One region of the Streptomyces sp. NPDC096132 genome, then DNA from elsewhere that is predicted to be linked to it. Evidence: riboswitches for the same ligand, from Rfam matches in the RefSeq annotation. Region 1 holds a riboswitch; each other region holds the start of a gene.

Region 1 (7,498 bases):
GTTCGCCGACGAGATCTCGCTGGTGGGCCCGCGGGAGCGGATCGCGGAGCGGCTGGAGTCCTGGCGCAAGGGCCCGGTGACGGACCTGCTGGTGGTGGCGCCGGACCCGGACACGCTGCGGGTGCTGGCCGACCTCAACGCATAGAGCCCTCGGCGATGCGTGGAGCCCTCGGCTCACTTCCCCCGCAGGGACGGTCCTTTCGGTGAGGTGAGGAGACCCGGCGGAACGGGTCGTCGGGGTCGCCGGACGTCCTCTCCCCCCTCAAGGGGGCAGGATCATCGAGGACCCCTTCGAACAGTCCCCCCGGAAGGATCAAATCCATCCCAACGGGAGCGAAATGACGGCCCCTCGGAGAGCAGGTTTCGGAGGTGCCGCGAGGGCTACCCGTCGGGCATGTCCCCTCGATATCGCAACGGTGCGAACCAGGCCGGCACGGTGATCGCCGTGGTGGCCGACGTCATGGCCCTGATCCTGGGTCTGTGGATCCTGATGTACCTGCTGGACGCCAACCGCGGCAACGACTTCGTGCAGTTCGTCCACGACGTGGCCCGCTGGCTGGCGGGCTGGTCGCACGATCTGTTCACGTTCGACGAGGCGTGGGCGAGGGTGGTGGCCGGGTACGGCTTGGCGGCGGTGGTGTACCTGTTCGTGGGACACGCGATCGCCAATCGAGTCCACCGCCACTGAAGCGCCCCTGAAGGGGCGCGGGGCTGGATCGATATACGGCCCCGGCGCGGGGCGCGAGCAGCCACTCGCGGCCCGCACCCGCCGTCCGACCCGCACACCCGAGTTCTCAGGCGCCCCCACCCGCCGGAGGCTACCCGCAGCAGTCGGGGTCCAGGCCCAGCGGCAGGTGTTCACCGCCGAACACCGCACACGTGGCCTCATGACCCCCCAGCGCGGCGACGGCCAGCAGCAGCGATCCCGCCGTCCATGTGGTCAGCTCCTGCGGCCAGATCGCCTCGTCCTCGAAGACGTAGCCGGTCCAGTACAGCCCGGACTCCGTGTCCCGCAGGTGCTGGATGGACTGCAGGATCTCCAGCGCGCGGTCGGACTCGCCCATCGCCCACAGGGCCAGGGCGAGTTCGGCCGACTCCCCGCCGGTGACCCACGGGTTGGGCACGACACAGCGCACCCCTAGCCCGGGGACGACGAACCGGTCCCAGTCCGCCTCTATACGGGACTTGGCGTCCGCGCCCGTCAACGCGCCGCCCAGCACCGGGTAGTACCAGTCCATCGAGTAGCGGTCCTTGTCGAGGAACCGCTCGGGGTGGCGCCGTATGGCGTGCCGCAGCGCGCCCGCCGCCAGTTCCCAGTCCGGCTGCGCCTCCTCGCGCTGCTCGGCGATCGCCAGCGCGCAGCGCAGCGCCTGGTGGATCGAGGAGGAGCCGGTGAGCAGCGCGTCCGCGGTGGGGGTGCCGTCGTCGTCGCGGCGCCAGCCGATCTGCCCGCCGGGCTGCTGCAGCCGCAGCACCCACTCGACGGCCGCGTAGACGGCCGGCCACATGCGGTCCAGGAAGGTGTCGTCGCCGGTCGAGAGGTAGTGATGCCAGACGCCTACGGCGATGTAGGCGACGAAGTTCGACTCGCGGCCCCGGTCGGTGACGTCGTCGAAGTCCCCGTCGGCGTAGGCCGCGTACCAGGAGCCGTCCTCGTTCTGGTGCCGGGCCAGCCACAGGTAGGCGCGTTCGGCGGCCTCGTGCTCGCCCGCCGCGTCCAGGGCCATGGCGGCCTCGGTGTGGTCCCACGGGTCGAGATGATGGCCCCGGAACCAGGGGATCGCGCCGTCCTCCCGCTGTACGGCGAGGATGCCTTCGACGGTCGTGGCGGCCTGCTCGGCGGTGAGGACCCCGGGCAGGACGAGGTGTTCTGTCCGGGGGGTGGTCACCGGTCAGCCACCTGCGGGAGGTGGGGCTTGGTCGCGTACGCCACGAAGCTCTTGCCGATCAGCGGGTTCAGCGTCTGCTCGGCGACCCGGGTGGCCAGCGGCTTCTTCATGATGTCCCAGACCAGCAGCTTGTGGTACGCCCGTACCGGCAGCGCCTTGTCGTTGTCGACGCCGAACGCGCACTTCAGCCACCAGTACGGCGAGTGCAGCGCGTGCGCGTGATGGGTGCCGTAGGGCTTCAGTCCCGCCTCGCGGATCTTGGCGAGGAGTTCGTCCGCCTTGTAGATGCGGATGTGGCCGCCCTCGACCTCGTGGTAGGCGTCGGAGAGCGTCCAGCAGACCTTCTCGGGGCCGTAGCGCGGGACGGTGATGGCGATCCGGCCGCCGGGCCTGAGGACGCGGACCATCTCCGCGAGGACGCCCTTGTCGTCCGGGATGTGCTCCATGACCTCGGAGATGATGACGACGTCGAAGGACTCGTCGGGGAAGGGCAGGGCGAGGGCGTCGCCCTCCATGGCCGTCGCGGTGGCCCCTTCCGGTGCCTCGCCGGCCTCCTTCATCGCCGCGAACCACTTGGCGACCTCGCGGATCTCCTCGCCGTTCTGGTCGAGGGCCACGACCTGGGCGCCGCGCCGGTAGCACTCGAAGGCGTGCCGGCCGGCCCCGCAGCCGAGGTCCAGGACTCGGTCGCCCGGCGCGAGCGGGAACCGGGAGAAGTCGACGGTCAGCACGTGGCCCTGCTTTCGCGATCGGATGCGTCGGTTGCTTCGGATGCTCGGGAGGCGTCGGACGCCCGGGGTGTGCCGGACGCGCGGGATGCGTCCGACGCCGGGGAGACGACGTCAACATCTTGGGGCACCGGGTACGCGGGCCGACGGGCGCCCCCGGATATGGCCTCGCGGTACCGGGCCACGGTCCCTTCGGCCGCCCGCGCCCAGGTGAAGTTCCGCAGCACCCGCTGCCGTCCGGCCGCGCCGAGCCGTGCGCGCAGGCCGGCGTCGCCCAGCAGCCGGCCGAGCCCGGCCGCCAGCGCGCCCGCGTCGCCCGGCGGTACGGCGAGGCAGGTCTCCCCGTCCCGTCCGGCGACCTCGGGGATCGCCCCGCCGGTGGTGGCGACGAGCGGTGTCCCGGTGGCCATGGCCTCGGCGGCGGGCAGCGAGAAGCCCTCGTACAGGGACGGCACGCAGGCGACCTCGGCCGAGCGCACCAGGTCGACGAGTTCGGCGTCGGAGATGCCCTTGACGAACTCGACGGCGCCTTCGAGGCCGTACCGCTCGATCGCCTGGGCGACCGGGCCCTCGGCGGGGCGCTTGCCGACGACGACGAGATGGGCGCCCGGGTGCTCGGTGCGCACCTTCGCCAGCGCCTCGACGAGGAAGACCAGGCCCTTGAGCGGCACGTCCGCGCTGGACGTCGTCACGATCCGGCCCGGTACGACGGCGACGGACGGGTCGGGCGAGAACAGGTCGGTGTCGGCGCCGATGTGGACGACGTGGATCCGGTCGTCGCGGACGCCGAGGTGGTCGACGATCTCCTGGCGGGAGGTGCCGGAGACGGTGAGCACGGACGGCAGCCGGCGCGCGACGCGCTTCTGCATCCGGGTGAACGCGTACCAGCGGCGCACGGAGTACCGCCGCTGCCATCCTTCGGCGGCGTCCAGCTCCAACTGCCGGTCGACGGTGATGGGGTGGTGGATGGTGGTGACGAGGGGTGCGCCGACGTCTCCCAACAGCCCGTATCCGAGGGTCTGGTTGTCGTGCACGACGTCGAACTCGCCGCGGCGGGCGCGCAGATGGCGGCGAGCGCGCAGGGAGAAGGTCAGCGGCTCGGGGAAGCCGCCGGTCCACATGGTCGCGACTTCCAGCGCGTCGATCCAGTCCCGGTACTCGTCGCGTCCGGGCGTGCGGAAGGGGTCGGGCTGGCGGTAGAGGTCGAGGCTGGGCAGTTCGGTGAGGGAGAGCCGGTCGTCGTGGCCCTCGTCGAGCACCGGATACGGCTGGGACCCGATCACCTCGACGCGGTGGCCGAGGCGGGCCAGCTCCCGTGAGAGATGCCGTACGTAGACGCCTTGGCCCCCGCAGAACGGGTTCCCCTTATAGGTGAGGAGCGCGATGTTGAGCGGTCGTTCGCCGTCGGCCGCGAGGTCGTGCCGGGACCCCGCCTGACTGGCCTCAGCGGTCACTCCGGGCCCCCTTCTGCCTGCGATGTCCCGCGAGACTACGACGGGACGCTAATCTAGAACAAGTTTCAGACTTGATCGTTCGGGAGGCTCTGAATCTACCGGCAGGTAAGAGTGCTGGGAGCAGTGGATCAGGTGATTCACGCCACGACCGGCACCCCCTGTCATGCTGTGCGATCACCGACCCTCACCGACTGTCACGGAACGGGACCCATGCCTGCGGAAGACTCCACCCAGCGCCCCTCCCCCAGTCTCGGCTCCGCTCGACCGGGGGGACCCCCACCCTCCCCCCTCACGGAGCGGCAGGAGGCCCGCCGCCGGCGCATCCTGCACACGAGCGCGCAGCTGGCCAGCCGGGGCGGTTTCGACGCGGTGCAGATGCGGGAGGTCGCGGAGTCCTCGCAGGTCGCCCTCGGCACGCTCTACCGCTACTTCCCCTCCAAGGTGCACCTGCTGGTGGCCACCATGCAGGACCAGTTGGAGCAGATGCACGGCACGCTGCGGAAGAAGCCCCCGTCCGGCGACCGCCCTGCCGAGCGCGTCGCGGAGACCCTGATGCGCGCCTTCCGCGCCCTGCAGCGCGAGCCGCACCTGGCCGACGCCATGGTCCGCGCCCTGACCTTCGCCGACCGCAGCGTCTCCCCCGAGGTCGACCAGGTCTCCCGTCAGACGACGGCGATCATCCTGGACGCGATGGGCCTGACCGACCCCACCCCCGAACAGCTCTCGGCGGTCCGCGTCATCGAGCACACCTGGCACTCGGCCCTGATCACCTGGCTCTCCGGCCGCGCGTCCATCGCCCAGGTACGCATAGACATCGAAACGGTGTGCCGCCTGATCGACGTGACGGACCCGGAGCAGCGGTCGTCGGGCTGATCACCGCAGGTCGCGCAGGCGGAGGCGGACCGGTCCGTCCGGCTCCTCGCACCCCGGCCCGTGCAGGTCCAGCGAGCCCAGGTCGGCGGTGATCACCGCGCCGGGCGCGAGCAACGCCCCGTCGAGCGCGAACTCCATCCGCGTTCCCGCCCCGGCCGGCGGTACGAACTCCTCCGGCTCCCCGAGCGGCAGGTCACCCGCCAGCTCCTGACGCAGGCCGCGACCGTCCCGCCAGACCTCGACCACGGTACGCGCGCTCACGGCGGACACGGCCCAGCCGCACCAACGGCCGGAGCCGATCAACGAACCGAAGCCGATGATCGGCACTCCGTCCTCACCCAGGGCGTCGGACGCCGTGTCGGAGACGGAGAAGGCGAGGTCTCCGAGGATCTCCGCCTCGACGCACAGGGCGTGCACGGGGGCGACCCGCGTGGCCGGGTGCAGGGACCAGCCCACGACCGCGGCGAACGCGCGCGTCGGCAGCTCCGGGCTGTCGAGGCCGACGCCGAAGTACATGCCCGGCAGGCGGCGCACGGCTTCGCCACCCTCGATGATCCGGATGTCGGCCGCGTCGTACCGGTGGTCGGTCATGGCCGCACGCTACGGCAGCGCACGACATGCGAAAACCTACGAGACGGGTTCCCTTCGCCGGTATTACCCGGATCAGGTGATGGGGGTCGCCTTCCAGCCCTACTGCTGCTTTCCGGCCTCTCAGCCCGACCGTCGACGTCGGCCTCAGCGGATGCCTTCGCGTCTCGCCAAAGTCGGCTACTCCGGTCGAACTCCCTCACTCGCCTCGTAGGCCAATACCAGGATAAGCCGGACAGAAGCGGATGGAACCCCCCTGAGGGAAGATTTTTTCCTTCTCTCAGGGGGTCCAGGGGATCTCAGTCCTCCGGCGGGAACACCGCCTCCCCGCTGCCCACCAGCGTGACCGTGATCGCCTCCACGGGGCAGCTCTCCGCCGCCGCCAGGACCCGCTCGTTCGCGTCCGTGTCCGGGTCGGCCGGGTGGGACTGACGGGCGGAGTCGAGGCGGAAGCCGTCCGGGGCGTGGTGGACGCACTGGGCGGAACCGATGCAGAGGGAGCGGTCGACCTCGACGTGCCAGCGATCCCCCATGGCGGCCTCAGCCCTCCCAGCCGGCCGGCAGATGGATCATCTTGTGCTCCAGGTACTCCCCGAACCCCTCCGGTCCGAACTCCCGCCCGAGCCCAGAGTTCTTGTAGCCGCCGAACGGGCCGAGCATGTCCAGGCTGAAGGTGTTGACGGAGTACGTCCCCGTACGGACCTGCCGGGCGATCTCGACGCCGTGCGCCACGTCCGCCGTCCACACGCTGCCGCTCAGCCCGTAGTCGGAGTCGTTCGCGATCTTCAGCGCCTCGGACTCGTCGCCGTAGGGGAGGAGACAGATCACCGGGCCGAAGATCTCCTCGCGGGCGATCCGCATGGAGTTGTCGACGTCGCCGAAGAGCGTCGGCTCGACGTACCAGCCGCGGTCCAGGCCCGCCGGACGGCCCCCGCCGGTGAGGACCTTCGCGCCCTCCTTCTGCCCGATCCGGATGTAGTCGAGGTTGCGGCGCTGCTGCCGCTCGGCCACCAGCGGGCCCACCTGGGTGGCCGGGTCCAGCGGGTCGCCGACGACGAGGGCGCTCGCCGCGGCGGCGAAGGCGTCGGCGAACTCGTCGTAGCGCGAACGCGGCAGGAGGATGCGGGTCTGGGCCACACAGGCCTGTCCGTTGTTCATCCAGGCGGCGGAGACGATCCCGGGGACGGCGGTGGCGAGGTCCGCGTCCGGCAGGACGACGGCGGCCGACTTGCCGCCCAGTTCCAGGGTCACGCGCGTGAGGTTGCGTGAGGCCACTTCCATGACCCGCCTGCCGGCCGCGACCGACCCCGTGAAGGACACCTTGTCGACACCGGGGTGCCCGACCAGGTACTCGCTCACCTCGCGGTCCGCCGGGAGGACGGACAGCACCCCCTCGGGCAGCCCGGCCTCCCGCGCGATGTCGGCCAGGATGTACGCGTCCAGCGGCGACTCCGGCGACGGCTTGAGGATCACCGAGCAGCCGGTGAGCAGCGCGGGCGCGAGCTTGGCGGCGGCGACGAACTGGGGGACGTTCCAGGGGACGACGGCCGCGACCACGCCGACCGGCTCACGCCGGACGAGGATCTTCCCGAGCACACCGTCGCGCCGCTCCTCGTACGTGAAGTTCCGCGCGACCGTGATCGCCGCGTCCCACACCATCATCGCGCCGAGGGCCTGCGCGAGGACGCTCCAGGAGTACGGGGAGCCGTTCTCGGAGGAGATCACGCGGGCGATCTCCTCGTGGCGCAGGGCGATCCCGTCCTTGATGCGGGTGACGACCGCGAGCCGTTCGTCCAGGGACAGCCGCGGCCAGGGCCCCTCGTCGAAGGCCCGCCGGGCGACGGCCACCGCGCGATCGACATCGGCCGTCGAGGCATGGGGCACCCGCCCGATGACCTCCTCGGTGTGCGGCGAGATCACCTCGATGACGGCATCGCCCAGGGGGTCCGTCAACTCTCCGCCGATG
Region 2 (7,498 bases), 270 kb from region 1:
CTCCGCGGGAGACGACGCCTCGGCGAAGTAGCGGCGGGGGATCCGGCCTGCCAGGCGGGCCAGCCGACCCGCCTCGACACCGGCCCGCATGGCCGACGCCATCCGCTCGGGATCCGCCGCCCGCGTCACCGCCGACGCCAGCATCACCCCCGCACACCCCAGCTCCATCGCCAACGCCACGTCCGACGCCGTACCGGCCCCCGCGTCCAGAATCACCGGCACCCGCGCGTGCTCCACGATCAGCTGGAAGTTGTGGGGGTTGCGGATCCCGAGGCCGGACCCGATCGGCGACCCCAGCGGCATCACCGCCGCGCACCCCACGTCCTCCAGCTTCCGCGCCAGCACGGGGTCGTCGTTCGTGTACGGCAACACCGTGAACCCGTCGTCCACCAGCGTCTCCGCCGCCTCCAGCAACTCCACCGGATCCGGCAGCAGCGTCCGCTCGTCGGCGATGACCTCCAGCTTGACCAGATCGGTCCCGAGCGCCTCCCGCGCCAGCCGGGCGGTCAGCACCGCCTCCCCGGCCGTGAAGCACCCCGCCGTGTTCGGCAGCACCCGGATGCCCAGCCGCTCGAGCACCGACAGCACCGAACCCCGGACAGTGGGGTTCACCCGCCGCATCGCGACCGTCGTCAGCTCGGTCCCGGACGCCACCAGCGCCCGCTCCAGCACCTCCAGGCTGGGCGCACCCCCCGTACCCATGATCAGACGGGACGAGAAGGACGTACCCCCGAGGACGAAGGGATCGTCGGCCACGGCGCTCAGCCTCCCTGCACGGCGGTGAGGACTTCCACGCGGTCACCCTCGGAGAGGGCCGTGGCGGACCACTCCGCGCGCGGGACGACCGTCTCGTTCAGCGCGGCGGCCACCCCGGTGGGCGCCGGCGTCAGGGAGCGTACGACGCTGTCGAGGGCCGTACCGGGAGCGACCGCCCGCCGCTCCCCGTTCACCGAGATGTTCATGCGGGCTGCTCCAGGAGGGACGCGGCACCGAAGCGCCGGGGCGTGAAGGGACGGGCCTCGTCGGGAAGTTCACCGGTGGCCAGGGCGTGCGCCAGCGCGTCGCCGGTCACCGGTGTCAGCAGCACCCCGTTGCGGTAGTGCCCGGTGGCCAGCAGCAGCCCGTCCAGCTCCGTCGGCCCGAGCAGCGGCGCGTTGTCGGGGGAGCCCGGCCGCAGTCCCGCGTGCGTCTCCGTCAACGGCAGTTCCGTGATCCCGGGCACCAGCTCGTGGGCGTCGCGCAGCAGCTCGTACACGCCCCCCGCCGTCACCGTCGTGTCCCAGCCCAGCTCCTCGCTCGTCGCGCCCACGACCAGCTCGCCGTTCTCCCGCGGCACCAGGTACACCTGGCTGCCGCGCACGACGGCCCGCACGGTACGGCTCAGGAACGGCCCGTACCCGGGCGGCACCGTCAGCCGCAGCACCTGCCCCTTCACCGGCCGCACCGGGGGCAGCACGTCCTCCGGGACGCCCGCCAGCCGCCCGCTGAGGCTCCCCGCCGCGAGCACCACCTGCCCCGCCCCCAGGGCCGTACCGTCACCCGTCACGACCCCCGCGGCCCGCCGGCCCACGACGGACAGCCGCTCGGCCCAGGCGCGGTGGAAGACCACACCCGCCCGCTCGCAGGCGGCGACGAGCGCGTCGGCCAGCCGCCGGGGGTCGACCTGGTGATCGCCGTCCACCCGCAGCCCGCCCCGTACGCCGGGCGCGAGCATCGGCTCCAGGCGCCGGCACTCCCGTCCGGTGAGCCACTCCGACTCCAGCCCCGACCGCGCCTGCAGCGCGTGCAGGTCCCGCAGATGGGCGCGGTCGTCGGCGTCCAGCGCGACCGCGAGCGTGCCGCACCGGCGATAGCCGAGGTCCAGCCCGGTGACCTCCGTCAGCTCGGCCGCGAAGTCCGGATAACGGCGGGCGGAGGCGAGGTTCAGGCCGAGCAGGGTCTGTTCGCCGTGGTGCAGTTCGGTGACGGCGGCCAGCATCCCGGCCGCCACGCGCGCGGCCCCGCCGCCCGGCTCGGGGTCCACCACCGCCGTGGCGAACCCGCGCTGTGCGGCCCGCCACGCCGTGACGAGCCCGATGATCCCGCCCCCCACGACCAGGACGTCGGATGTACGTGTACGCGACATGGGCGTCCAGCCCCTCCCTTCGCCGGCATGACCCGGATCAGGTTCGTACGGTCGGAGGCCGGCCAGCCTCCCTCTCAGCCCGGTGCGTCCGGGCTCCCGCGAGTGCTCTACGTTGGCCACACCCTAGCCCGTGGTTCCGCGCCTCTGTAAAGGGAGCCTTTCGTCATGCCGCGCTCGCTCGACGGTCTCGTCCTCGCCCCCGTCGCCGACCAGGCCCCGGGTCAGGTCGGCACCCGCACCCGCTTCACCTACCACGAGCGGGACGGCGTGATCTGGGCGGACTACGCGGGCGGCGACGTCGTACGAGGACATCTCGTGGGTACCCGGGAGGGGGACCGGCTCGACTTCCGGTACGTCCAGCTCAAGCACGACGGCACGACGTCCTCGGGGCACTGTGTCTCGACCGTCGTCGAACTGTCTGGGGGTACCTCCCAGGCTTTCGGCTCTGGGGGAGGGCGGGTGCGGCTGGAGGAGACCTGGGCCTGGGAGTCGCAGGAGGGCAGCGGTACGAGCGTTGTGGAGCAGGTCACGGCGCACGACGGCTGACTGACAAATCGTCAGTTGTCTATGGTGATCAGGTGAGTGAGCAGAGGCGGGAACCAGACGGTCGGGCGGGGCGGCGCGTGGTCGTCGTCGGTGCGGGCATGGCCGGGGTGCAGACCGCGGTCGCCCTGCGCGAACAGGGCTTCGACGGCACCGTGACGCTGATCGGCGCCGAGCCCCACCAGCCCTACGACCGGCCCCCGCTCTCCAAGGCCGTCCTGCTCGGCAAGGCCGAGGGCTCCGCCTTCGACGTCGACTTCGAGAGCCTCGGCATCGAACTGCTGCTCGGCCGCGAGGTGCTGGGCCTGCGCCCCGCCGTCCACGAGGTGGACACCGAGGCCGGGCCCGTCCCGTACGACGTCCTCGTCCTCGCCACCGGCGCCGAACCGATCCGGCTGCCGGGCGCCGAGGGCGTGCCCGGCGTCCATCTGCTGCGCACGCTGGACGACGCCGAACGGCTGCGGCCCGTGCTCGCCCGGCAGCACGACATCGTGGTCGTCGGGGCCGGCTGGATCGGCGCCGAGTTCGCCACCGCCGCGCGCGAGGCCGGCTGCGCGGTGACCGTCGTGGAGGCCGCCGACCGGCCCCTCGCCGGCGCCCTGCCGGCCGAGGTCGCCGCCCCGATGGCCTCCTGGTACGCCGACAGCGGCACCGCTTTGCGCACCCACGCGCGCGTGGAGCGTGTCGAGTCCGGCGCGGTCGTCCTCGACGACGGCTCCCGGCTGCCCGCCGGCGCCGTCGTGGTCGGCATCGGCGCCCGCCCCGCCACCGCCTGGCTGGCCGGCTCCGGCGTCGAGCTGGGCGCGCACCGCGAGGTCGTGGCCGACAACCGGCTGCGCACCTCGGTGCCGGACGTGTACGCGGTCGGCGACTGCGCCTCCTTCCCCTCGGGCCGCTACGGCGAACGGCTCCTCGTCCACCACTGGGACAACGCCCTCCAGGGCCCGCGCACGGTCGCCGCGAACATCCTCGGCGCGGCCACGGACGAGCCCCCGGTGGTCTACGACCCGGTGCCGTACTTCTGGTCCGAGCAGTTCGGCCGCTTCGTCCAGTACGCGGGCCACCACGCGGTGGCCGACCGCATGGTGTGGCGCGGCGACCCGACGGGCCCGGCGTGGAGCGTCTGCTGGCTGCGGGAGGACCGTCTGGTGGCTCTACTGGCGGTAGGGCGCCCACGCGATCTCGCCCAGGGCAGGAAGCTGATCGAGACAGCACGCCGCATGGACCCGGAGGCTCTGTCGGACCCGGCCCGCCCCATGAAGAACGCGACCGCGGTTCCCTAGGGGCGCGGGGCTGTGACATGAGCGGCTCCGCCGCGTGGGCGCGACCAGCCCCCACGGCGCCGCACCCGAAGAACGACCCATCGCGGCCCGCCCGGACATGCGCCTACCCTTGACCCCGTGACCGAGATTGACGCAAAGACCGATGCTCTCGTCCCCGCCTGGCTCACCGTGCCCGACATCGCGGAGATGCTCGATGTCGACGTGATCCGCGTCCGGCAGCTGATCAAGGAGGGTCAGCTCATCGCCGTACGCCGGGGTGAGAACCGCGCGCTGCACGTCCCCGCCGCCTTCATCGACGGGGACAAGGTCGTCAAGGGCCTCACCGGCACCCTGACGCTCCTGCGGGACGACGGCTTCACCGACGAAGAGATGCTGGAGTGGCTCTTCACGCCCGACGAGAGCCTGCCCGGCACCCCCGCACAGGCCCTCAGCGAGAATCGCGGTACGGAGGTGAAGCGCCGCGCCCAGGCGCTCGCCGTCTGAGGCAACCAGTACCGACACAACGGGGGACACCGATGACCGACACCGCCCGCGCCCGTCTCGCGGACGCCCGGCTCTACCTGTGCACGGACGCCCGCACCCGCGAGGGTGACCTCCCGGAGTTCCTGGACGCGGTCCTCGCGGGCGGCGTCGACATCGTGCAGCTGCGGGACAAGGGCATGGAGGCCGCCGAGGAACTGGAGCACCTGAAGGTGTTCGCCGAGGCCTGCGCCCGGCACGGCGGACTCCTCGCGGTCAACGACCGGGCGGACGTCGCCCACGCCGCCGGTGCCGGCGTCCTCCACCTCGGCCAGGGCGACCTGCCGGTCCCCGCGGCCCGCGCGATCCTCGGCGACGACGTCCTCATAGGCCGCTCCACGCACGCGGAGGCGGAGGCGGAGGCCGCCGCCGTCCAGGAGGGCGTGGACTACTTCTGCACCGGCCCCTGCTGGCCCACCCCCACCAAGCCCGGCCGGCACGCCCCCGGCCTCGGCCTGGTCCGGCACACGGCCGCCCTGGGCACCGACCGCCCCTGGTTCGCGATCGGCGGCATCGACCTCGGCAACCTCGACGAGGTGTTGGAGGCGGGCGCCCGCCGGGTCGTGGTCGTCCGGGCGATCACCCGGGCGGACGATCCGGGTGCCGCGGCGGCGGAGTTCGCGAAGCGACTGCGCAACCTCTGACGCCTCCGAGGCCCCAGGGGGTTTTCGGTCGGAACACCTGTCCGAAGGGTGGACAACAAGCCGACAATTCGGGCAAATATCCGGCATTCGGTTGGGTGACCGTCGGCCCCTGGTTAACCTGCGGGTATGGCCCTCGGAACCGCATCCACCAGGACGGACCGCGCACGCACCGTGCGCGACATCCTGGCGACCGGCAAGACGACCTATTCGTTCGAGTTCTACGCGCCGAAGACGCCCAAGGGCGAGCGGAGCCTGTGGGACGCGCTGCGCAGGGTCGAGGCGGTCGCCCCGGACTTCGTCTCGGTGACGTACGGCGCCGGCGGCTCCACCCGGGCGACCACGGTCAAGGAGACCCAGCAGATCGTCGTCGACACCACGCTCACCCCGGTGGCGCACCTCACCGCCGTGGACCACTCCGTGGCCGAGCTGCGCAACATCATCGGCCAGTACGCCGACGCCGGGATCCGCAACATGCTCGCCGTGCGCGGCGACCCGCCGGGCGACCCGATGGGCGACTGGGTCCCGCATCCGAGGGGTCTCACCTACGCGGCCGAGCTCGTCCGACTCATCAAGGAGTCGGGCGACTTCTGCGTGGGTGTCGCCGCGTTCCCCGAGATGCACCCGCGGTCCGGCGACTGGGACACGGACGTCGCGCACTTCGTCGACAAGTGCCGGGCGGGCGCCGACTACGCCATCACGCAGATGTTCTTCCAGCCCGAGTCGTATCTGCGCCTGCGCGACCGGGTGGCGGCGGCCGGCTGCGACACCCCCGTCATCCCGGAGATCCTGCCGGTGACCAGCGTGAAGATGCTGGAGAGGCTGCCCAAGCTCAGCAACGCCCACTTCCCGGCGGCCCTGAAAGAGCGGATCCTCACAGCCAAGGACGATCCGGCCGCTGTACGCTCCATTGGTATCGACTTCGCCACGGAGTTCTGCGCGCGGCTGCTGGCCGAGGGAGTGCCTGGACTGCACTTCATCACGCTCAACAACTCCACGGCGACGCTGGAAATCTACGAGAACCTGGGTCTGCACCACCCGCCGCAGGCCTAGACCGGTCGCACCCACATACGACACACTGCGTAGCGGCCACTGGGAGAGGGGCGTACATGGGCTGGACGGTCCTCTACATCGCGTTCGGCATCGTCGCGCTGTGGCTGCTCGGCGAGGTGCTGCTGCAGTACAAGGCACGCCTGCGCTGGCGGCTGCTGGCGTTCGTCGGCTTCCTCGGCGTCGTGCTCGGCGTCCTGATTCCCTCGGTGATCGTCATCGGACTGGGCGCGGCCGCGTTCGCGGTCGGCCAGACCTACGTCACCCTGTCGTTCCGCCGCGGCTTCGCCGAGGGCTGGGCCGTGCGGCGCGGCGACGGCGAGGGGCCGCTCCCCAAGGGCTTCAAGGGCCGCCGCAGCAAGGCCGAGCGCCAGGACCCGACCCTGGAGGTCACCGACCTGGAGCACGGTGCGGACGCCGGTTACGGTGCCGGCGCCGACGGCTCCTTCGCCGGCGACGGCGTGGCATACGGCCAGGACAAGGACGCGTTCGCGGACAAGGGCTCCTTCGGCGACGACGACTACGACCGCGACGACGTCTTCACCCCGGCCGCCCGCTCCGCGCAGGCCTCCGCCGCCGAGACCACCACCGTGTACTCGCCGCAGCCGATGCCCGACGACACCAACGCCTACGGCATATACAGCGACTCCGCGTACGCGGCCGCCACCGGCCAGCCCCAGGACCAGTACGCGACGGCCGCCCAGGGCACCGACCAGACCTACGGTTACGACGGCTACTCCGGGTACAACCAGCAGCAGTACGGCTACGACACCACCGGCCAGCAGCAGTACGCCGCCTACTCCGACCCGTACATCGGCACCCAGACCTACGGCGGCGGCTCCTACGACGCCGGCTACGGCCAGCAGCAGTACGGGCAGCAGGGCTACGGCCAGGACCAGTACGGCACCGGCGGCTACGGGGAGACCCCGGCCGGCGGCGTCTGGGTCCCGCAACAGCGCAGCACCGACGAGGCGTTCGGCGGCGACCTCCCGCCCGAGCAGCAGTACCCGTACCAGGGCGACGGTCAGCAGGGGCAGGGCAACGGCTACGACGACCAGTACCGGTACTGACGCGCAGTATCGGTTCCGTTCTCACCGGCGGTCTGCCGTCCCGCTCACTGCGAGCCCCGGAACTCCGGTCCCTCCACGATCAGTCCGGACACCAGCGCACCCGACATGCCCGCGTGGGGGAGCCCGCCGCCCGGATGCGACCAGCCTCCGGCGGTGAACAGCCCTTGCAGGCCGGTCGAGTTCGCCGGATGCAGCAACCGCCCCCCGGCCGCCGCCAGCGCCGGCGCCGGGACGGCACCGCCCGCGGCTCCGGTCTCCTCCGCGATG
Region 3 (7,498 bases), on a different contig from region 1:
GCGGTCTTCTTCGGCCTCCGCCGCCGAGGCTCCGACAACCGCTGACCCACCCCCCAACACCAAGTGGCCCGCCCCACCAAGGGACGGGCCACACTGCGTGGCCGCGGGCGTCGTTCGGGCGCGGGTCGTCGTGGGCTGGTCGCGCAGTTCCCCGCGCCCCTTGGGGGTTGCACTCACGTCTGCCGCGCAGCTGCGGGTCGTAGCCGCCGCAACTGTCGTAGCTGCGGGTCGTTGCCGCCGTAACTGTCGTAGCTGCGGACAATCGTGCCGCTGGGGCGGCACGGGTGGGCGATGGGGGTCCCCCCGCTCGAGCGAAGCCGAGAGTGGGGGAGGCACCCCGGCAGCGCCGGGCCGCGCGCCCCACCCCCGCCCCGCACCAGAACGCCTAGCTCAGGAAGCCTCCAGCACCACAGCCTCGGCAGGGTCGAACACCACCCCCACCACACCACCCACCTCCGGCGCCTCCCGCAGCGCACACGCCGCCTCCAGCCTGGGCGCCCCCTCCGGCTGAAGGCGAACAGCGACATGCGTGCCCTTGAAGGTGCGCCCGAGGACCGTACAACGCAGCCCCTCGTCCGCCCCGGCCAGCCGCACCCCCGCAGGACGGACCAGCAGCATCCGCACCCCCTGCGGTGAACCGCCCGGCACCGGCACCTTGCCCCAGGCCGTGACCGCGACCTCGCCGGTGACGTTCGCCTCCACCACGTTCTCGAAGCCGAGGAAGCGGGCGACGAACGCGTCCGCCGGCCGCTGCCACACCTCAAGAGGCGTACCGGACTGCGCGATCCGCCCGTCCCGCATCACCACCACCCGGTCGGCGAGCGCGAACGCCTCGCCCTGGTCGTGGGTGACGGCGAGGACCGTCGTGCCCAACCGCCCGAACAGCTCCCTGAGTTCGACGACCAGCCGCTCCCGCAGCGAACGGTCCAGCTGACCGAGCGGCTCGTCGAGCATCAGCAGCCGGGGCCGGGGCGCGAGCGCCCGGGCCAGCGCGACCCGCTGCTGCTCACCCCCGGAGAGCGCGGCGACGGCGCGACGGGCGGCACCGGGAAGACCGACCAGGTCCAGCAACTCCCGTACCCGCTCGTCCTGTTCCTTCCGGGAGGCGCCGTGCATCCGCAGCCCGAAGGCCACATTGCCGCCGACGTCCCGCTGCGGGAACAGCTGATGGTCCTGGAACATCAGCCCGAGCTCCCGCCGGTGCGCGGGCACCCGCGCCTGGTCGCGCCCGTCGAGCGACACCCGCCCGGAGTCGAGGGGCTGCAGCCCGGCGACCGCCCGCAGCAGCGTCGACTTGCCGCTGCCGCTCGGCCCGAGCACACACACCACCTCGTGCTCGGCGACCTCGAGATCCACGGCGTCGAGCACCGCCCGCCCACCGAAGCGCACCGTCGCGGCGTCAAGGTCCAGCAGGGCCGATGCCATCAGAACTCCCCCGTCCGGTCGGTCCGCAGCCTCTCCAGCACCAGCAGGGCCACCGCGCACACCACCATCAGAATCGTCGACAGGGCCATCGCCTGCCCGTAGTTGAGCTCACCGGCCCGCCCGAGCAGCCGCGCCACCGCCACCGGCAGCGTCGGGTTGTCGGGCCGCGCGATGAACACGGTCGCGCCGAACTCCCCGAGCGACACCGCGAAGGCGAACCCGGCCGCGACGAGCAGCGCCCGCCGCACCATCGGCAGGTCCACCTCCCGCCACACCCGCCAGGGCGACGCCCCCAGCACCGCCGCCGCCTCGCGCAGCCGCTGGTCCACCGCCCGCAGCACGGGCAGCATGGTCCGTACGACGAAGGGGACGCCGACCAGCGCCTGGGCGAGCGGGACGAGGATCCAGCTGCTCCGCAGGTTCAGCGGGGGCTCGTCCAGCGCGATGAGGAACCCGAAGCCGACGGTCACCGCGGACACGCCCAGCGGCAACATCAGCAGCGCGTCGAAGCCACGGACGAGCCGTCCGGCGTCCCGGCGGGTGAGCGCCGCCGCGGCCAGCCCACCGATCACCACCGCGATGACGGTCGCGGCCAGGGCGTACTCCAGCGAGTTGCCGATCGCCTCGATCGGCGGGACCAGGAAGACATTGCCGTCCTCGCTGGTCAGCGCCCGGTAGTAGGCGAAGTCCGGTGCGTCCAGGGACCGCTGCACCAGCACGGCGAGCGGCAGCACCAGCAGCACGCCGATGCTCGCGAGCACCCCGGCCAGCAGTGCCCACTGCCCGGCCCCGCGCGGCCGCCGCGCGGTCAGGTTCGCGTCCACCAGCCGCAGCGCGGTCTCCCGCCGCCGTACGGTCCAGGCGTGTACGACGAGGATCGCGCCCACCGCCACGAACTGGACGATCGTCAGGACGGCCGCCGTGGACAGGTCGAAGATCTCGGAGGTCTGCCGGTAGATCTCCACTTCGAGGGTGGAGAAGGTCGGTCCGCCGAGGATCTGGACCACACCGAAGGAGGTGAAGGTGAAGAGGAAGACCATCAGCGCGGCCGCGGCCACGGCGGGCCCGAGGGCGGGCAGGGTGACCGTGCGCCAGGCCCGCAGGCGGGACGCGCCCAGCATCCGCGCGGCCTCCTCCTGCCGTGGGTCGAGCTGGCCCCACAGCCCGCCCACCGTCCGTACGACGACCGCGTAGTTGAAGAAGACATGCGCCAGCAGGATCGCCCACACGGTCGTGTCCAGCCGTACGCCCCACAGGTCGTCCAGGAGTCCGCCGCGCCCGACGAGCGCCAGGAACGCCGTACCGACGACGACCGTCGGCAGCACGAACGGCACGGTGACCACGGCCCGCAGCACCTGCTTGCCGGGGAACTCGAGGCGCGCGAAGACGTACGCCCCGGGCAGCGCCACCAGCAGGGTGAGCGCGGTGGAGGCGAGCGCCTGCCAGGTGGTGAACCACAGCACGTGCCGGATGTCGGACTGGGCCAGCACCTCCCCCAGCCGCCCGAACCGCCACGCCCCGTCGACCTTCAGTCCGCGCGCGACGATCGCGGCGACGGGGTAGGCGAAGAAGATCCCGAAGAACGCGACGGGCAGGACCATGAGCCCGAGCCGCGCCGCGCTTGGGGACCGCCGCTTCGCGGGGGTTACTTCAGTACGAGCGAGGTCCACGACTTGACCCACTGGTCACGGTGGTCGGCGATCTTCGCCGGGTCCATGGTCTCGGGGTCCTTGGCGGCGGGCCCGTACTGCGTGAACTCGGCGGGCACGCTCGCGCCCTTCAGCACCGGGTAGACGAACATGTTGAGCGGCATGTCCTCCTGGAACTCCTTGGTGATCAGGAAGTCGATCAGCGCCTTGCCGCCGGCGCTGTTGCGCGCGTTGCTCAGCAGCCCGGCGAACTCGATCTGCCGGAAGCAGGTGCCGGTCGCGACCCCGGTCGGGGCGGTGCTCGGCTTGGGGTCGCCGTAGATCACCTCGGCGGGCGGCGAGGAGGCGTACGACACGACGAGCGGCCGGTCGGCCCCCGCCTTCTTGCCGCCGGCGGATCCGCTGAACTCCTCGTTGTAGGCCTGCTCCCAGCCGTCGACCACCTTCACACCGTTGGCCTTCAGCTGCTTCCAGTAGCCCTCCCAGCCTCCCCCACTCTCGGCTTCGCTCGAGCGGGAGGTGCCCCCATCCCCGTACTGCGCGGCGGTACCGAGCAGAAAGCCGAGGCCGGGCGAGGACGTGGAGGCGTTCTCGGTGACGAGGAGGTTCTTGTACGCGGGCTTGACCAGATCGTCGTACGACGTGGGCGGGGCCAGCTTGTGGTCGGCGAAGTACTTCTTGTCGTAGTTGACGCAGATGTCGCCGTAGTCGATCGGTGTGACCCGGTGCTTGCCGGAGTCGAGCTGGTACTCGCTGCCGACCTGGTCCAGCCCCTTCGCCTCGTACGACTGGAACAGGCCGTTGTCGAGGGCGCGCGACAGCAGGGTGTTGTCGACGCCGAAGAAGACATCGCCCTGCGGGTTGTCCTTGGTGAGGACGGCCTTGTTGACGGCCTGCCCGGCGTCGCCGTCCGTGAGGACCTTGACCTTGTACCCGGACTCCTTCTCGAAGTCGGCGAGCACGCTCTTGGAGACGGCCCACGAGTCGTGGCTGACGAGGGTGACGGTCTTGGAGCCGGATCCCTCTCCCCCGGCGTCCGCGTCGCCGGAACCGCACGCGGACAGCGTGACGAGGCCGAGCCCTATGGCCGCGGCCACGATCGTCTTGGTGTGCACTGGATGTCCTCCTGGGGTTGGCCAGGAAGAGACGCGGCCCCGCCCGGACGACCCGGGCGGGGCACAACAGCTTGAGCGGTGACCGAACTTCCTACCCAGAATGACCTGGGCGAGGTTCAGAGGGTCTGCGGCCTGGTTGCCGCACTCTCAGCGCTGTGGCGCTCCCCTGTCGGAATATGAAGATGTGATGGCCTGGCCAGATTACCTCTCGGTGGCCGCGAGCTGACCACAGGCACCGTCGATCTCCTGACCACGGGTGTCCCGGACGGTGACAGGCACCCCGTGCGCCGCGATGGCCTCGACGAACGCCTTCTCGTCCTCGGGCCGGGAGGCGGTCCACTTGGAGCCGGGAGTCGGGTTCAGCGGGATGAGGTTGACATGCACGGGCTTGCCCCGCAGCAGCCGCCCGAGCCGGTCCCCACGCCATGCCTGGTCGTTGATGTCCCGGATGAGCGCGTACTCGATCGACAGGCGCCGTCCGGACTTCTCCACGTACTCGAACCCGGCGTCGAGGACCTCGCGCACCTTCCACCGCGTGTTCACGGGGACGAGGGTGTCGCGCAGCTCGTCGTCCGGCGCGTGCAGCGAGATGGCGAGCCGGCACTTGAAGCCCTCGTCGGCGAACCGGTGGATGGCCGGCACCAGCCCGACCGTCGACACGGTGATCCCCCGCTGCGAGAGCCCCAGCCCGTCCGGCGCGGGGTCGGTGAGCGCCCGGATCGCCCCGACCACGCGCTTGTAGTTGGCGAGCGGCTCCCCCATCCCCATGAAGACGATGTTGGAGAGCCGGGCGGGCCCCCCGGGCACGTCCCCGTCCCGCAGGGCCCGCATCCCGTCGACGATCTGGTGCACGATCTCGGCGGTGGACAGATTCCGGTCCAGCCCCGCCTGCCCGGTCGCGCAGAACGGGCAGTTCATCCCGCATCCCGCCTGCGAGCTGATGCACATCGTCACCCGGTCCGGGTACCGCATCAGCACCGACTCGACGAGCGTGCCGTCGAACAGCCGCCACAGCGTCTTACGGGTGGTGCCCTCGTCCGTCGACAGATGCCGTACGACGGTCATCAGCTCGGGAAGCAGCGCCTCCCGCAGCTTCTCCCGCGCCCCGGCGGGGATGTCGGTCCACTCCGCCGGGTCGTGCGCGTACCGCGCGAAGTAGTGCTGCGAAAGCTGCTTGGCACGGAACGGCTTCTCACCGATCTCCGCGACCGCTTCCTTCCGCTCGGCGGGCGAGAGATCGGCAAGGTGCCGCGGCGGCTTCTTGGCTCCGCGCGGCGCGACAAAGGTGAGTTCTCCGGGCTTAGGCATGGCCGTACCAGTGTCGCAGATCCAATCGGGTGACCCGATCGGAGCGACCCCGGCGGGTGCGCGGTCCACGCCGCCTCTCGCGCCGGCGGTACGCGGTCTACGCCATCCCGTGCTCCAGCCGGTTCTTCAGCAGTCGTTCGTTGAGCGGCAACTCCTTGCGGACCTGGTGGCGGACGACCAGGGGCAGCAGGACCTTGCCGATGCCCTTGCCCTCGAAGTCGAGTTCCATGGTCACGCGGGAGCGGCGGCCGTCGTCGAGCGGGTCGATCTCACCGTGGACGTGCCCGCGGATGGGGCCGTCGACGCCCTGCATGGCCCAGGCGTGCGGCGGGTCGTATTCGGTGTACTCCATGGTCATCGGGATGTCCCGGCGGCCGACGTGCCGGGTGACGCGTACCCGGGAGCCGACACCGACCGGCCCGGGGTCGAGCGGCTCGGCCGATACCGCGCTCGCCTGCCATTCGGGCAGGTGGGACGGGTCGATGAGGTACGCCCACACATCCTCGGGGCTGCGGTCGACGTCGATCGATTCGCGGAAGTCGGACATGACGCCCGCCCCCTTCCAGGGAAAGGACCTCCGGAGAAGGGCCTCCGGAGAAAGACCTCCAGAGGAAATCGTCCCACTCCGCGGCCCGCCGGGCCATGGCAAAGGGCCCCGCCCCGAGCGATCGGGACGGGGCCCCCACGGACCTCGCGCACGTACCCGTACGTGCCCGTACGAACCGCCGGTCAGCCGGACCCGACGAACAGCACGAGCAGCAGCCACACGACCGGAGCCGTCGGCAGGAGGGAGTCCAGGCGGTCCATGATGCCGCCGTGACCGGGGAGGAGCGTGCCCATGTCCTTGATGCCCAGGTCCCGCTTGATCATGGATTCGCCGAGGTCGCCGAGCGTGGCGCTGGCCGCGACCGCGAGGCCGAGCAGCAGCCCCTGCCACCAGGTGCCGTCGTCGATCAGGAACTGCATGCACAGCGCGCCCATGACCATCGCGAAGGACACCGCCCCCAGCAGTCCCTCACGGGTCTTGCCGGGGCTGATCCGCGGAGCGAGCTTGTGCTTGCCGAAGCGCCAGCCGACGGCGTAGGCGCCGGTGTCGCTGACGACCGTCAGGAGGAAGAACACCAGGACGCGCTGCGACCCGTCGTCCGCGGTGAGCATCAGGGCGACGAACGTGGCCAGGAAGGGGACGTAGAAGGCGGCGAAGACACCCGCCGTGACGTCCCTGAGGTAGCCCTCCGGCGGTTCCGTCATCCGCCAGACCAACACCGCCAGCGCGGTCAGGGCCATGGCGACCCAGGCGCCCTCGGGCCCCCGGACGTATCCGGCGACGACCATCGCGGCGCCGCCGAGCGCGAGCGGCACGAGCGGTGCCTTGATCTCCTTGCGCTCCTGCAGCCTGCTGGTCAGCTCCCACAGACCCACAACGACGGCGACCGCTATCACGCCGACGAACACGGCCTTGACGATGAACAGCGACGCGACGATCACCACACCGAGCCCGACCGCGACGCCTATGGCCGCGCCCAGGTCTCGGCCCGCGCTCTTCTTCTGCGGGGCGGGCGCGGGCTGTGGGGCGTCGGGCATGGATTCCGGATTCTGCGGCACCGCCGCGTGGGGCTGTGCCGACGGGGTCTCGTGGCGGAACGTCTCCGCACGGAACGCCTCGTCGGGCGTACCTGGGCGGTACGACGTCCCGTCCGGTGTCCCGGGCCGGTACGACGTCCCGTCCGGCGTCCCGGAGGGGTACGTCTCGTCTCGGAACAGGGGGCCGCCCGTCCGAGCGGCCCCCGGGTCGTCATCCTGGTTTCCGCCGTGTGCGGGTCCGTCGGGGACGATGGGCATGGGGCGAGTCTGCTGCGCCTCAGGCGCATCGTACGCGGAACCCGCCGGGGCAGCCCCCTGGACAGGCCCCTGGTCGACGGGTCCCCAGTACGCGGGCTGTGCCCCGGTTCGTGAACCGTGTGCCCCGGCTTGAGGCGGAGAGCCCCAGGAAGAGTCGTT
Region 4 (7,498 bases), on a different contig from region 1:
CGAATCCCTTGGCGAAGTCGAAGTTATCGACAACTCCCTGGATTCGCTGGGGTGGACTCTCCAACTCGACGACCCTGGGGTCCTTGCCAGGAACTGGCTCGGTACGGATCAATACCGGCTCGCCCTTCACCAAAGTGCGATAGCCGACTCCAGGAAGAACACTTCTATGAACGAAGGCCCTCGTCCCGTCCGGGACGTCGATCGACCCGAACCCCTTCTTGTCGTCGAACCAGGCAACAGTGGCTGCTCGCAGCTCGCTAGCGTCACTCATGGCCCAGTCCTACCGCATCCAGTCATGGTCTCGAAGCCGCTTTGTCAGGAAGGGCTCAGGATGCGGTCAAATCCCCTCACAGGCGATGTTCTACCTAGGTGGCGGGGTGCCCGCCAAGGACACCGATCGGTTCTGGCACCTCATCGAATCCGCGCGTCCTCCGCGGCCTCCACCGGCAAGTCCCTCGACGATGCTCTGCTGAGCCTGCTCACCGACCGTCGACCACTGGAGACCCTGAGTACGCGGCGCGATTCGACAAGGTGCACGACCGTCTGTACCGGTGGGACGCCTGGGCCGCCGCACACCTAATGGGCAGCGAGCGCCAGCCGCGATGACAGGGCTCGGTCCGCTCAGAGCAACCGCAGGTCGGGCAGATAGCCGATCAGGACCGTGACGCACACCGGCTTTCCCGTGCTTGCACGTCCCAGCCATACGGGATACATGCCGTCCCCGCCGGTATAGAAGGAGACGAGGTCACTGTCGGTCGCCTCATCCGTGGTGCGGATGTACCCGTCACTGATGCTCTCTCCTGCGTCGTCCTCCTGGTCCTTGAGGTAGCGCCGGTACTTGTCCGCGAGTACGTCCCACCCCGAGGCGTCAGCGAAGGACCCCGCAGCGCAGTCCGTGTCGAAGCCGAAGATCTCATCCTCACGCAAGAGCCTGAGGTCGTCCTCCTCGGTGAGCGCCAGCTCCCACGACCCGACCGGTTCTTCCCCGAGCAGCAGACGGACAGCGACTTCCTCCTCCACGGGGAAGCGCTCGTCCTCGTACTGGCTCTCATAGGCAACCACGGCAGCCTGCATGAGGTAGTCGCCCGGAGGGATCCGCTCGGACAGCTCACGACGAGCGCCGTGACCCTTGGTGAGGGGGTCCTGGACGACCAGCCTGCCGCTGGGCACACGAAGAGCCGCGATGTTCCGTATTGCGCTGACCGTCATCTCCGGCTCGAAGCTCGTCGCGATACGTGTGCCTGGCTCGAACAACTCCTTGAGGTGGGCTGGTCGGGCCGGACGCGGAGGCACCCAGAGAGAAGGTCGGCCATCGGTGACGCGGTCTACGCACCATGCCTCGGTCTCGCTCGCAGTGGCGTCCACAAAGTCCGGTTGCTGTCCCGGCGGCAGCGGTTTCGACAGGAGCAACTGCCTGACACCACATACGCCGAACCCCGATCTGTCATGCCATCGGTTCTCTTCGGGAATGTTCGCGGGCGTGTGGCGTGACGGTCCTCGCACCCCCTTCGGTTCGCTCACCTTGCGCCCTTTGCCTCCTGGAAGGAGGTCCATATAGGTACGCCCGGCGTCGGGGGCGAACTCGGTTTGCTCCTCGGTGTCATAACGCCATGCCCCAAGGCGGCGCAGGAACAGGCGGCCGGGTTCGAGCAGGCGCCAGTCCGCCTCCCTGGTCCGCCGTCCCTGATCGTCGTACGCCCATGCGCCCACGTGGGATTCACCCCAGGCCACCAGATGCACCTCGACTGGTGAGGTTCGGCCCTCCAGCCGGTGCACCATCACATAAGGCTTTCCCACACGGTCCCGTGCTTCGGCCGCGGCGGGCGAGAGCGGGTGGACCACGGTCCGGGAGGCCAGATCCCATCCCTCAGCGAAGGACACCTTCACCGTCTGCTCAGCATCCCGCATCACGCCTCCCGAGCTGCACCGATCATGCTCCTGCTGTTTCGAGGAACCATAAGGGCGGCATACGACAACCGGCGCTGCCATGGAAAGCAGTGCGACAGGCGGTACCCGGATCAGTCGACCGCGGGCACCGCCCGGAGCCTCAGTCCGCGAGCGGCAGATACACCCTGTTCCCGCTCGCCGCGAACTCCTTCGACTTCTGGAGCATCCCCTCCGCGACCTCCTCGGGAGACGCCCCCTCGGCCGCCGCACCACCGAACCGCTCTGTGATGCTTTGGCTGATCTTCATCGAGCAGAACTTCGGCCCGCACATCGAGCAGAAGTGAGCGGTCTTCGCGGGCTCGGCCGGCAGGGTCTCGTCATGGAACTCCCGTGCCGTGTCCGGGTCGAGGGCGAGGTTGAACTGGTCCTCCCAGCGGAACTCGAAGCGGGCGTCGGACAGCGCGTCGTCCCATTCCTGTGCACCGGGGTGCCCCTTGGCGAGGTCGGCTGCGTGGGCGGCGATCTTGTAGGTGATGACGCCGGTCTTGACGTCGTCACGGTTGGGCAGGCCCAGGTGTTCCTTGGGCGTGACGTAGCAGAGCATGGCCGTGCCCCACCATGCGATCATCGCGGCACCGATGCCGGAGGTGATGTGGTCGTACGCCGGCGCGACGTCCGTCGTCAGCGGGCCGAGCGTATAGAACGGAGCTTCATCGCAGATCTCCTGCTGAAGGTCGATGTTCTCCTTGATCTTGTGCATCGGGACATGGCCCGGGCCCTCGATCATGGTCTGTACGTTGAAACGCTTGGCGATCGTGTTGAGTTCCCCGAGCGTGCGCAACTCCGCGAACTGCGCCTCGTCGTTGGCGTCCGCGATCGAGCCGGGCCGCAGGCCGTCGCCCAGCGAGTAGGTGACGTCGTAGGCGGCGAGGATCTCGCAGAGTTCCTCGAAGTTCTCGTACAGGAACGACTCCTTGTGGTGCGCCAGGCACCAGGCCGCCATGATCGAGCCGCCGCGCGAGACGATGCCGGTCTTGCGGCCCGCGGTGAGCGGGACATACGGGAGGCGCACGCCCGCGTGGACCGTCATGTAGTCCACGCCCTGCTCGGCCTGCTCGATGACGGTGTCCTTGTAGATCTCCCAGGTCAGTTCCTCGGCCTTGCCGTCGACCTTCTCCAGGGCCTGGTACAGCGGCACCGTGCCGATGGGGACGGGGGAGTTGCGCAGCACCCACTCACGGGTGGTGTGGATGTTGCGGCCGGTGGAGAGGTCCATGACCGTGTCGGCGCCCCAGCGGGTCGCCCAGGTCATCTTCTCGACCTCCTCCTCGATGGAGGACGTGACCGCCGAGTTGCCGATGTTGGCGTTGACCTTCACCAGGAACCTCTTGCCGATGATCATCGGCTCGATCTCCGGGTGGTTGACGTTGGCCGGCAACACCGCGCGGCCCGCCGCGATCTCCTCGCGGACCACCTCGGGGGAAACGTTCTCCCTGAGGGCCACGAACTCCATCTCGGGCGTGATCTCTCCCCGGCGCGCATACGCGAGCTGGGTGACCGCCCCGCCGTCCCGGCCGCGGCGCGGCAGACGCGGCCGCCCCGGGAACACCGCGTCGAGATTGCGCAGTCCGCCCCTCGGCGAGGTGTGCTTGATGCCGTCGTCCTCGGGACGGACGGGACGGCCCGCGTACTCCTCGGTGTCACCGCGAGCGATGATCCAGTTCTCACGCAACGGTGCCAGGCCCCTGCGTACGTCCGTGTCGACGAGCGGATCGGTGTACGGGCCGGAGGTGTCGTACAGCGTGACCGACTGCCCGTTGGTGAGGTGCACCTGGCGGACCGGCACGCGCAGGTCGGGGCGAGTGCCCTCGACGTACCCCTTGTGCCAGCCGATGGACTTCCCGACCTCCTGGGACTTTTCGTCCTGAATGGAGGCAGGCGTGCGTGCGTCCTTGTTGGTCATGAGACCTACTCCCTACGCCGGCATTACCCGGTAACAGGTTCGGCGGTCGACGCAGCGGCTACCGTCTGCCGACGTTTCATGTGAAACATCACTCGGCTCAGTGACGTTCCACGTGAAACATCGCGAAGACGGAGGTCAGCGCCCTCTCAGCCCGGTGCTCCGAGCTCCCGCGTGTGCAAAGGTGGCACCACGCTAGCGTCATTTGTGGCGCGGTGAACAGTGGGCCTCTGCCGTTCTTGCGATGATCGGGCGGTGACCACGACACACCAGCCCCCGTATCCTCCACCCGAGCCGCCTCGCAGGCCCGGAGCCAGTGGCGGCCCCGGAAACGGTCCGGGAAACGGTCCTGGCGGCGGCCTCGGACACGGTCCTCTGGGTGCTCCTGCGAGCGCTCCTCGAAGCGGTCCCGCTCAGGGCCACGGCGACGACCGCGACTTCGGCGCCAGTCAGGTCCGTGAGCCTGGTCCCGGATACGGCCCCGGCCCGATGGGCCCGGGACCGGGCAGGGGTCACACGCCTCCCCCGCGTGAGGGATACGGCGGAGGTCACTGGCACCGCGACGGTTCCGGATACGTCGGGGATCACGGGCATGACTTCGACGAGGGATACGCCGGGGCCCACGAGCAGCGCAACGGTGCGGCTTACGGCCAGGGCCCCTCTCAGGGAGCCGGGCCGGGTGACGGCGGAGGCCACGGGCACGGGCACGGCCCCGGTGACGCTCACCGCGGCGGGCACGGGCACGGACCCGGTGACGCTCACCGCGGCGGGCACGGGCACGGACCCCATGACGTCCCCGGGGGCGGGCAGGGCGCCGGTTCGGGTGGCGGGCACGGGCATACGCATGGGCACAGCCACAGTCACGGCCCGGCCGCCCCTGTCTCCAAGCATCTGCGCAAGGTCATCGCGGCCATCCTCATCCCGTTCGCCGCGGCGGTCCTGGTCGGGCTCGTGGTGCTGTGGCCGGGCGGTGCCCCGGCGCACGAGCGCACCGGGGTCGGCTTCGACCGGCAGACCCAACAGGCCACGGTCACCAAGGTGGTGAGCGTGAGCTGCCAGTCGGTGAACGCCTCCGGTGGCACCTCGACCGGCGGCACCTCCACGGCCGAGGGCTCCTCCGCCGAACAGCAGGGGAACGGCACCTGCAAGAAGGCCACGATCCGCGTGGACACCGGCGACGACAAGGGCCGTACGTTCACCGAGATCGTCCAGCCGGACCAGTCACGGCAGTTGCACGAGGGCGAGAAGGTCGTGGTCGCCTACGAGCCCTCGGCGCCGAAGGACCTGCAGTACTCGGTCACCGATGTGAACCGCCGGGTCCCGATGGCCGTGTTGGCGCTCATCTTCGCGGTCGCCGTCGTGATCGTCGGACGGCTGCGGGGCGTCATGGCGCTGGTGGCCCTCGCCGCCAGCTTCCTGATCCTGAACTTCTTCATCCTGCCCGCGATCCTGCAGGGCTCGAACCCGCTGCTCGTGGCCGTGGTGGGGTCGAGCGCCATCATGCTGATCGCCCTCTATCTATGCCATGGCCTCTCGGCCCGTACATCTGTCGCCGTACTCGGCACCCTCATCTCGTTGCTGCTGATCGGTTTCCTCGGCTCCTGGTTCATCGACTGGGCCGCGCTCACCGGCAACACGGACGACAACACCGGCCTGATCCACGGCCTGTACCCGTCGATCGACATGAGCGGTCTGCTGCTCGCCGGCATCATCATCGGCTCGCTCGGTGTCCTCGACGACGTGACGGTCACCCAGACCTCCGCGGTCTGGGAGCTGCACGAGGCCAACCCGGCGATGGGCTGGCGCGGGCTGTACCGGGCCGGCATCCGTATCGGCCGCGACCACATCGCGTCCGTCGTGAACACGCTCGTCCTCGCCTACGCCGGTGCCGCGCTGCCGCTGCTGCTGCTCTTCTCGATCGCGCAGAGCAGCGTCGGCACGGTCGCCAACAGTGAGCTGGTCGCCGAGGAGATCGTGCGCACGCTGGTGGGTTCGATCGGCCTGGTGGCGTCGGTGCCGGTCACTACGGCTCTCGCGGCCCTCGTGGTCGCGGCCGACCGCCCGGACCCGGGAACGGCGGCCGCGTCCGTACCGGAGCCGGCTCCGGCGGCAGCAGGGGAGGCGGGTCCCGTCCAGCCCCGGGGTGGCCGGGGCAGGCGGCGCAAGCGCTGAGGGGGTGGGGCGCTCGAGTGGCGCCCCACCCTGGTGCGTGAAGGAGAGAAGAAGCGTTCCTGCGTGGCCACCCCCCGTGGCGAAGCGTTCCGCCACCGCTCGCCGCCGGCGGGTCAGCCGGTGCTCCGTTCCTCCGCCAGAATCCGGTCCAGTGCCTCGTCGAGATGCGCGTCGAAGTCGGCGAGAGCACCCTCCTGGCCCAACGGGACCAGCTTGTCCGTGCGGTCCAGGAAGGCCACCAGAGGGGCGGCCGAGGAACGGAACAGCGCCTGGTCGCCCCCCACCTGAAGGCGGATCAGGACCTCACCGAGCACATCGGGGTCCACGGGCGAGACCCGTACATCACCCTCCCCGCACGGCCTGCCCACCCCGTCGATGAGCAGCTCCCGCCCGAAAGCCCAGGTCACCGGGGCGTCACCGGGCAGATGGAAGGTGAGTCGTACGGCGTAGGGATCGCGCGACTCATAGCCCAGTTCCACCGGGATGCGGAACGAGAGCTCCTCGGACACGAGGAAGCTCATCATGACTTCTGCCTGAACTGCCTGTACGGACTCGCGCATCGCGTTACCCCGTCATTTGCCGTCGAATGGCCGGTAATCAACCCCTGACACTGCACCGCATCTTGCTGAACGTACACAACAGATCACAAGGAGTGAGTTTTCAGATACTGATAGAGATCGCGATTGACCCCAGCCGGCGACCGATCTCGCTCTGCAACTGCCGTGCCGCCGGGAGTAGCCGGTCGGCCTGATGGGCGGGCAGGGAGATGGCCATCGTCGCCGCCGTGGTGCCCACCGTGATCGGGATCGCGGCGCACACCGTGCCCAATGCGTATTCCTGCCTCTCCACGACCGGTTCCATGCGCCGCGTGCGCTCCAGGCGCCGCAGCAGGGTGTGGTCGTCACGCACGGTGTACGGGGTGATCGATTGCACCGGGTAGCGGTCCAGGTGATCGCGGCGGGCGTCCTCGTCCATCTGGGAGAGCAGACACTGGCCGATGGCGTGTGCGTGGGCGGTCTCGCGGAAGTCGGCCCACTCCTCCACCGCTGGGTTGCCGGGGGTGTCGGAGACGCACATGACCTCGATCTCGCCGCCGTGGTACCGGGCGTAGTACACGGGGACACCGATCGAATCGCGCCACTGGGCGAGGGTGTCGGCGACCGTGCTGCGACGTTTCTGCGCGGCCCCGCTGCTGCCCAGACGCTCGGCCGCCTCACCGAGGAAGAACAGCCCCTTGTCCCGGCGCAGATAGCCCTCGTACACAAGGGTGCGCAGCAGGTGGTAGGCCGTGGGGAGGGCAAGGCCGGTCTCGCGGGCCAGTTGCTTGGCCGGAGCTCCGCACTCGTGCTCGGCGACGGACTCCAGCAGGCGCATCGCGCGCTGGACGGAGCCGATGAGCGTCGCGGCCGGGTGCGGCTGTCGGGTCGCGGAGCCGGGCTGCTCGGGGAGGGCTGAGCTCGGCGGGCGTTGGTGCGGGGT

What was found. Region 1 has a riboswitch for thiamine pyrophosphate ahead of ACIRF9_RS07595 (hypothetical protein). Riboswitches for the same ligand answer to the same signal wherever they lie in the genome.
Region 2: another riboswitch for thiamine pyrophosphate. It lies ahead of thiO (glycine oxidase ThiO); the one in region 1 lies ahead of ACIRF9_RS07595 (hypothetical protein).
Region 3: another riboswitch for thiamine pyrophosphate. It lies ahead of ACIRF9_RS34430 (thiamine ABC transporter substrate binding subunit); the one in region 1 lies ahead of ACIRF9_RS07595 (hypothetical protein).
Region 4: another riboswitch for thiamine pyrophosphate. It lies ahead of thiC (phosphomethylpyrimidine synthase ThiC); the one in region 1 lies ahead of ACIRF9_RS07595 (hypothetical protein).

What each region holds. Positions count from the first base shown of each region.
Region 1 covers NZ_JBIWGA010000002.1:705,062-712,559, forward strand. The annotation lists gene ACIRF9_RS07565 (LLM class F420-dependent oxidoreductase) at 1-145, shown strand, start outside; gene ACIRF9_RS07570 (hypothetical protein) at 395-688, shown strand; gene ACIRF9_RS07575 (prenyltransferase) at 819-1,889, opposite strand; gene ACIRF9_RS07580 (class I SAM-dependent methyltransferase) at 1,886-2,620, opposite strand; gene ACIRF9_RS07585 (glycosyltransferase family 4 protein) at 2,614-4,071, opposite strand; gene ACIRF9_RS07590 (TetR family transcriptional regulator) at 4,282-4,944, shown strand; gene ACIRF9_RS07595 (hypothetical protein) at 4,945-5,535, opposite strand; TPP riboswitch at 5,568-5,743, opposite strand; gene ACIRF9_RS07600 (ferredoxin) at 5,832-6,065, opposite strand; gene ACIRF9_RS07605 (aldehyde dehydrogenase) at 6,073-7,498, opposite strand, start outside.
Region 2 covers NZ_JBIWGA010000002.1:439,347-446,844, reverse strand. The annotation lists gene ACIRF9_RS06395 (thiazole synthase) at 1-756, opposite strand, end outside; gene thiS (sulfur carrier protein ThiS) at 762-962, opposite strand; gene thiO (glycine oxidase ThiO) at 959-2,125, opposite strand; TPP riboswitch at 2,123-2,235, opposite strand; gene ACIRF9_RS06380 (hypothetical protein) at 2,291-2,671, shown strand; gene ACIRF9_RS06375 (NAD(P)/FAD-dependent oxidoreductase) at 2,704-3,951, shown strand; gene ACIRF9_RS06370 (Rv2175c family DNA-binding protein) at 4,069-4,434, shown strand; gene thiE (thiamine phosphate synthase) at 4,467-5,114, shown strand; gene metF (methylenetetrahydrofolate reductase [NAD(P)H]) at 5,241-6,164, shown strand; gene ACIRF9_RS06355 (hypothetical protein) at 6,221-7,231, shown strand; gene ACIRF9_RS06350 (phytoene desaturase family protein) at 7,276-7,498, opposite strand, start outside.
Region 3 covers NZ_JBIWGA010000017.1:169,397-176,894, forward strand. The annotation lists gene ACIRF9_RS34415 (LAETG motif-containing sortase-dependent surface protein) at 1-45, shown strand, start outside; gene ACIRF9_RS34420 (ABC transporter ATP-binding protein) at 391-1,425, opposite strand; gene ACIRF9_RS34425 (ABC transporter permease) at 1,425-3,095, opposite strand; gene ACIRF9_RS34430 (thiamine ABC transporter substrate binding subunit) at 3,071-4,189, opposite strand; TPP riboswitch at 4,260-4,367, opposite strand; gene rlmN (23S rRNA (adenine(2503)-C(2))-methyltransferase RlmN) at 4,391-5,497, opposite strand; gene ACIRF9_RS34440 (SRPBCC family protein) at 5,595-6,044, opposite strand; gene ACIRF9_RS34445 (phosphatidate cytidylyltransferase) at 6,227-7,498, opposite strand, start outside.
Region 4 covers NZ_JBIWGA010000014.1:255,130-262,627, forward strand. The annotation lists gene ACIRF9_RS31070 (DUF3825 domain-containing protein) at 1-271, opposite strand, end outside; gene ACIRF9_RS31075 (DUF4241 domain-containing protein) at 622-1,908, opposite strand; gene thiC (phosphomethylpyrimidine synthase ThiC) at 2,048-3,850, opposite strand; TPP riboswitch at 3,843-4,031, opposite strand; gene ACIRF9_RS31085 (YibE/F family protein) at 4,337-6,019, shown strand; gene ACIRF9_RS31090 (SsgA family sporulation/cell division regulator) at 6,133-6,579, opposite strand; gene ACIRF9_RS31095 (IclR family transcriptional regulator) at 6,680-7,498, opposite strand, start outside.